2 regions of the Paraburkholderia sp. BCC1876 genome follow, and region 1 is predicted to be linked to the other one. Evidence: riboswitches for the same ligand, from Rfam matches in the RefSeq annotation. Region 1 holds a riboswitch; the other holds the start of a gene.
The links. Region 1 has a riboswitch for glycine ahead of HWY05_RS01010 (D-amino acid dehydrogenase). Riboswitches for the same ligand answer to the same signal wherever they lie in the genome.

Region 1 (3,550 bases):
CGGCGTGCTCGGGAACCGCGGTATCCCACGCGAGGCGACGGGTCGCTTCGGCGGCGATCTGAGCGTCGGTCAGGCGCGGGCTGGTCGTGCTGTGTTTCGTGGAACGGTGGTGTGGCATGGGTTCTCCACGGAGATTGCGGGGATGGGAGAACACTAGCAGATGTGACGGATTTTGCATTCGGCCTTTGCCGCCGTGATCGCCATCCACAAAAGCGTTCGCCCCTGCTGTGGGGGACGTCCCACAGCAGGGGCGCGTTGCAAACGGAGGCTACACAATCGCCGCAGCCACCGCCTGTGCCGTTGCCGCCGACAACGTCCACCCGAGGTGCCCGTGCCCGGTGTTGTAGAACACGCCTTGCCGTTTGCCCCGTCCCACCTTGGGCAGCATGCTCGGCAGCATCGGCCGCAAACCCGCCCACGGAATCACACGCGACGTCGACACTTCGGGGAAGTAGCGCCGTGTCCAGTCCACCAGCGGCGCAATCCGGTCCGAGCGGATATCGCGGTTGAAGCCGTTGATCTCCGCCGTGCCCGCCACGCGGAATCGATCCACACCGAGCCGGCTGGTGACGATCTTCGCGCTGTCGTCGAGCAGGCTCACCCACGGCGCGCGCCGCTGACTGGTTTCGTCGTCGAGACAGACCGTGATCGAATAGCCTTTCACCGGATAGATGTTCACGTGATCGCCGAGCATCGCCGCAAAATCGCGACTCTTCACCCCGGCGCAGACGACGATCCGCTCGAACGCAATGCGCTGCGACTCGCCTTCCAGATTGACCGTCAGCGAAAACTTGCCCTCCACGGGCTGCTCGATCGCCGTGATCTCGGCGTCGTAGTGAAACTCGACGCCGTGCCGCACGCAGGCATCCGCGAGACCGCGCGTGAACTTGTGGATGTCGCCGGTCGAATCGGACGGCGTGAAAAAACCGCCGAAGAAATCGCCTTGCAGCGTGGGCTCGATCCGCTGCAACTCGGTCGCCGACACCGGATTGCGGTCGAGGCCGCCTTCGCGCAGCAACGCATTCACCTTATTCGCCGCAGCGAATTCCTTCTGCGTTTTGTAGATATGCAGAATGCCGCGCCGTTCGAGATCGAACTCGATGCCCTCGCTACGCGCCGTCGAGAACAGATGTTCGCGCGCGGCAATCGCGAGCCGCACGGTCTCGACGGTGTTGCTCCGGTAGTGCGGAATCTGCCGCAGGAATTCGCCCATCCACGAGTATTTGTGCCACGTGGGCAGTGGATTGAGCAGTAGCGGGGCGTCGCGCGTGAGCATCCAGCGCAGACCCTTCAGCACGGTGGCGGTGCTGTTCCAGACTTCGGCGTTGCTGGCCGATAGCTGGCCGCCGTTGGCGAACGACGTCTCCATTGCCGCATAGCGATGGCGTTCGAAAACCGTGACGTGGTGGCCGCGTTGAGCGAGGGCGTAAGCGGTCGTGACGCCGGTAATGCCGGCGCCGATAATGGCGATTCGTGACATGACATAGTCCAGATGAGTTGAGCATCACCGGTGTCGATTTCGTGTCGAAACCGGCGTCGATGCCCCATCTGTCCCTGTACCTGAGAGTTTCTTCCCGCGCCATGCCGGCTCAATGCGAGCCGGAGTGGGGAATCCCCTTCGGTGGACGCGCGCAAGTGTCGGCGGCGTCGCTCTCCAGATGTTCCCGCTGCGCGGTCCTTTTGCCTGAGAGTTTCCGGGGCGGTTGCTCCGTCGGCGTCGTCACTAACCGCATGACGATCTCTCCCGCGCTGCATGCAGAACGGCACGACGATACCGGGCAAAAATTATTGCCGCAAGTGTTTCGTGCGCTGCGTTGCAGCGCGTGTGTGCTGTCCGAGCGTGGGTATGCGTGCGCGCTGTCCTGTGCGTGTGCTGCGATTGTGTACCGGGTCGGCGTGGCGGCGATCGGCTATAGTCAGCGGCACAATCCCCATTCATCAACGAGGAGAACGCCGTGCCCGCTTTCACAACGCTGCTCGCTTTCGGTCTGGTTTCACTCGGCATGGTGCTCACGCCGGGACCGAACATGATCTATCTGATCTCGCGATCGCTCTGTCAGGGCAAGCGCGCCGGTCTCGTGTCGCTCGGCGGCGTGGCGCTCGGTTTCGTGTTCTATATGTTCTGCGCGGCGTTCGGCATTACCGCGTTATTGCTCACGGTGCCGTTTGCGTACGACGCATTGCGCTTCGGCGGCGCACTGTATCTGTTGTATCTCGCGTGGCAGGCAGTCAAACCCGGCGGCCGTTCGCCGTTCCAGGTGCGCGATCTGCCGCACGATAGCCCCCGTAAGCTGTTCACCATGGGCTTCGTCACCAACCTCGCGAATCCGAAGATTGCGGTGATGTATCTGTCGCTGCTGCCGCAATTCATTTCGCCGGGACATGGCAGTGTGCTGTTGCAGTCGCTGGCTCTCGGCTGCGTGCAGATCGTGGTCAGCGTGACGGTGAATGCGATTATCGCGAGCATGGCGGGGTCGATCGCCGGGTTCCTCGCGGGTCGTCCCGTGTGGCTGAGGGTGCAGCGCTGGCTGATGGGCACGGTGCTCGCCGGACTCGCGGTGCGAATCGCGCTCGATTCGCGTCGGTAAGCGGTTCGATAGCATTCCCGGGCAAACGCTCTGCGTGCGGCGTGTCGTTGCGTTACTCCGCTATGACCGCCTGACTGTCGTCATGTCTATGCTGACTCCTTAGTCTGCTACCCCGGCGGACGACACTGGAAAAGGCGGATGAACGACATGAGCATGCCCATTCGGAGCGATTCCCCCCTTCAATCTGCATTTCAAAGGAAGTCTGTCGGCACCGGTGCTAGCGCCGGCGGGCAGCAGTCCATGGCCCCGGCCTCTCGCCCCGATCTTACGAAGACGAACGCGCCGACGGGACAGGGGCCGAGTCTCTTGCCGGGAGACGGTCACGCGGGCGCAGCGCACGTTCGTACGCAACGGGCGTTGACTGAACCGCGATGGCAGTCCACCAAGGAGACCTGGAGCGAATTCCAGTGTAGACATTTCAACTGGAATAACCGCCAGAGCGGCACGTGCGAGGCGGGCTCGGTACCAGCGAACGAAGGCAAGCAGCCGAAGCAATCGACCCTCGATATTTTATTGGCGATATCTTTCGCGGTGTTAGCCGGCGGCCCGACCGAGATGCTCCAGAAGCCATCCGGGGTTCCAGTCCGTCCTCCCTCTCCGATGGACGTGTCGCCTGCACCGTCGCGTCCTTCATCGCCAATGGACGTGTCGCCCGCACCGTCGCGTCCTTCATCGCCGATGGACGTGTCGCCCGCGCCATCCCGTCCAGCATCGCCGAAGGACACATCACCCACGCCCGCAGCGGGTCGCCCGGATGGGACCACGGCAGACCGGCCGGCCGATTCGGCGCAAGGCAGCGCGCCGTCCGCCAGTCATGCCGGAATACGCGGTCCCGATCCCTATCTCAGCCCGAACGCCGTGCCGCGCGGCATGCATATCAATGAAGTCGGCATGCTGGAGAAGTCGTCGTTTTCAACCGTGTATCGGGTTGAGCGTCCCGGTCTTCGAGAAGAGATCGCCGC
Region 2 (3,550 bases), on a different contig from region 1:
GACCACTGCGGGCGCGCGAGCGTCGCGGCAATCGCGACGGGCCGGCCCGAGCAGGCGCTCGCCGACTATCCGCACGCGAAAGTGGTGGCCGATCTCGACGCGCTGCTCGCGCTCGAGGAAATCGACTGCGTTGTGATCGCGACGCCCAACGACACGCACTTCGACCTCGCGCGCCGCACGCTGGAAGCCGGCAAACACGTGGTGGTCGACAAGCCGGTCACGCTCACCGCCGCCGACGCGCATACGCTCGCCAACATCGCGCTGGCCCGCGGCAAGCGCTTCGTGCCGTTCCATAACCGCCGCTGGGACGGCGATTTCATGACCGTGCGCGACCTGCTCGCCGCCGGCACCTTGGGGCGCGTCACGCAATTCGAATCGCATTTCGACCGCTTCCGGCCGGAAGTGCGGCAGCGCTGGCGCGAAGAGGCGTCGCGCGGTGGCGGCCTGCTGTTCGACCTGGGACCGCATCTGATCGACCAGGCGCTCGCGTTGTTCGGCGCGCCGCAGACCGTGTCGGCAACCGTGCGCACGCATCGCGACGAAGCCAGTGCGCCGGACTACGTGCACATTCAACTCGGCTATGGCGAATTCGAGGTCGTGCTGCACGCCAGCGCGCTAACCATGCTGCTCGCGCCGCGGTTCGCGATCCACGGCACGCGCGGGAGCTATGTGAAATACGGACTCGACACCCAGGAAGATCAGTTGAAGGCCGGTCTGCGCCCCGGTGACGAGGGCTTCGCCGCCGGCAATACAGCGGGCGTGCTGCGCGTGCTGGAAGGCGATCAGGAAGTCGAACGCGAACTGCCGACGCGTAACGGCGACTACGCCGGCTTCTACATTGCTCTCGCCGATGCGATCCAGAACGGCGTGAAATTCCCGGTCAGCGCGCAGGAAGCCGTCGACGTCATGACGATTATCGAACTGGCCACGCGCAGTTCGGAGGAAGGCGTCCGCTTGCCGTTCGAGCGGATTCGCTAAGGGGCTTGCCGGCGTCCGGCGACGGTTTGTGTACCCAAAACTGGCTCACAAACCGTCGCCGCGCCGCCTAAACTAACAAGCCCGAAAGGAACATAACGTTACAAATAAGCGCCCCGCTCCGGTCAGCGCGAACCCCGTCTTATCCGTTGCTACCCGGGTAGCACCAGAAAACGACAACGACTTCCGGAGAGTCCATGCCCCGTATCATTCGCGCAGTAGCAGCATGCGCTTTGCTCAGTTCGCTCGCCGCTTGCGTGGTGGCGCCCCAACCGGCGCCGGCCCCGCGCCCCAACCCGCAGCAGATCGCGTATGAGCGCCTGCATCAGGTCGACGGCCGTCTCGACAACCTGAGCCGCCGCATCGACGCTCACGTCAACCAAGGCTATTACCCGCCCCCGCAAGGCGGCGCGCTGCATCATCGCCTCGACGTGATCCGTCAGGAAGCGCACGACATGGCCGCGCAACACGGCGGCGGGCTGTCCGGCGACGAACAGCGCGTGCTGAACCAGGAACTGGACAACGCGGCACACGCCATCGGCGAATAATCGCGCCAGTTCAGGTCATGCGGTACAAAAGAAGCGCGGGCATCACGTCCCGCGCTTTTTTTTGACAGGCGCAATCGCGCTGCGCCAACCCCCGCGCCGCTCGCGCGCCTTTATTTGACAAGCTCGGGGGCGTCGCGTACATTCGCCGCACGCGTCGGGAGAGCGTGCTGGCCGCTGAAAATCGCAGGCCGCGCCGCCGAAGGGGCACACCCGCAAACTCTCAGGCAAAAGGACCGACCGCGTCGAAAAACCCGCCTCACTGCAGCATCGAGGCGCCGGTTTTTCGCACTCTGGAGAGCGGCAGTAGCCATCTGCAAACGCAGATTCCGGCAGGCTGCCCACCGAAGGGGCGCGCGTTTCACCGTGGCACGTCAACGTGTTCACGGCAACGCAATCTCTCAGGTATCGAGGACAGAGGGGCCATGCAGCGCATCGCTCGCAGCCATCAGGCCGTGAGGCGTAGCGCCGCATGGCCTTTTTTGTTTCGCGAGACGCCTGAGGCCCCATGACCGAACTCAAACACACCCCGCTCCACGCCACCCATTGCGCGCTCAAGGCCCGCATGGTCGACTTCGGCGGCTGGGACATGCCCGTCAACTACGGCTCGCAGATCGACGAACACCGCGCCGTGCGCACCGACGCCGGCATGTTCGACGTCTCGCACATGTGCGTCGTCGATTTCACTGGCGAGCGCGTGCGCGCCTTCTTCGACTACGCGCTGGCCAATAACGTCGGCAAGCTGCAAACCCCGGGCCGTGCGCTCTACTCCTGTCTGCTGAACCCGAACGGCGGCGTGATCGACGATCTGATCGTCTATTACTTCGGCGAAGATCACTTCCGCGTGGTCGTGAACGCCGGCACCGCCGACAAAGACATCGCCTGGTTCGGCCAGCTCAACGCCGAAGGCAGCTTTGGCCTGACCATCACGCCGCGTCGCGATTACGCGATCGTCGCCGTGCAAGGCCCGAACGCACGCGACAAGGTCTGGCAAACCGTGCCGGCTGCGCGCGCCGCGACTGAAGCCTTGAAGCCGTTCAACGCCGCCCGTATCGACGGTACGCCGTTCGGCGAACTCACCGTGGCCCGCACCGGCTACACCGGCGAAGACGGCTTCGAAATCATCGTGCCGGCGGAACACGTCGCCGCCCTGTGGGACGCGCTGCAAGCGCAAGGCGTCCGCCCGGCCGGCCTCGGCGCGCGCGACACGCTGCGCCTCGAAGCCGGCATGAACCTGTACGGCCAGGATATGGACGACAACGTCTCGCCGCTCGACGCCGGTCTCGCGTGGACCGTCGACCTCACGTCGCCGCGCGCCTTCGTCGGCAAGGACAAGCTGGAAGCGAACGGTTCGCAGGCCGCGTTCGTCGGCCTGATCCTGCTGAAAGACAACGGCAAGGCTGCAGGCGTGCTGCGTGCTCATCAGAAAGTCGTCACGTCGCACGGCGAAGGCGAAATTACCAGCGGCACGTTTTCCCCGACCATGCAGGAATCGATCGCCTTTGCGCGCGTGCCGAAAGGCGTGCAGCCGGGCGACACCGTTCACGTTCAGATTCGTGACAAAAACGTTCCCGCAAGCGTGGTAAAACTGCCGTTCGTGCGCAACGGCAAAGTGCTCGCGGTTTAAGCAGGCCGGCGCGTACGCCTCCCCCTTTATTGAACACCATCCGAACACCGCATAGGAGCATCCGATGAGCATCCCGGCCGATCTGAAATATACCGAATCGCACGAATGGGTCCGCACTGAAGCGGACGGCACGCTGACGGTCGGCATTACCGACCACGCGCAGGAAGCGCTCGGCGATATCGTCTTCTTCGAAGTCCAGGAACTCGGCAAGAACGTCGAAGCCGGCGACACCGTCGCCGTGATCGAATCGGTGAAAGCCGCTTCCGACATCTACGCGCCGGTCTCGGGCGAAATCATCGAAGCGAACACCGCCGTCGCCGACACGCCCGATTCGGTGAACACCACGCCGTACGACAGCTGGCTCTTCAAGATCAAGCCGTCCGACGACGCCACGCACGATCGT

Region 2: it holds a riboswitch for glycine, as region 1 does, so the genes downstream of both, gcvT (glycine cleavage system aminomethyltransferase GcvT) here and HWY05_RS01010 (D-amino acid dehydrogenase) in region 1, are expected to answer to the same signal.

The regions. Positions count from the first base shown of each region.
Region 1 covers NZ_CADFGI010000001.1:252,781-256,330, reverse strand. Annotated here, with positions in the region: gene HWY05_RS01015 (BON domain-containing protein) at 1-118, opposite strand, end outside; gene HWY05_RS01010 (D-amino acid dehydrogenase) at 269-1,480, opposite strand; glycine riboswitch at 1,663-1,757, opposite strand; gene HWY05_RS01005 (LysE family translocator) at 1,956-2,588, shown strand; gene HWY05_RS01000 (hypothetical protein) at 2,946-3,550, shown strand, end outside.
Region 2 covers NZ_CADFGI010000004.1:176,656-180,205, forward strand. Annotated here, with positions in the region: gene HWY05_RS16230 (oxidoreductase) at 1-978, shown strand, start outside; gene HWY05_RS16235 (hypothetical protein) at 1,173-1,523, shown strand; glycine riboswitch at 1,669-1,770, shown strand; glycine riboswitch at 1,804-1,948, shown strand; gene gcvT (glycine cleavage system aminomethyltransferase GcvT) at 2,029-3,147, shown strand; gene gcvH (glycine cleavage system protein GcvH) at 3,212-3,550, shown strand, end outside.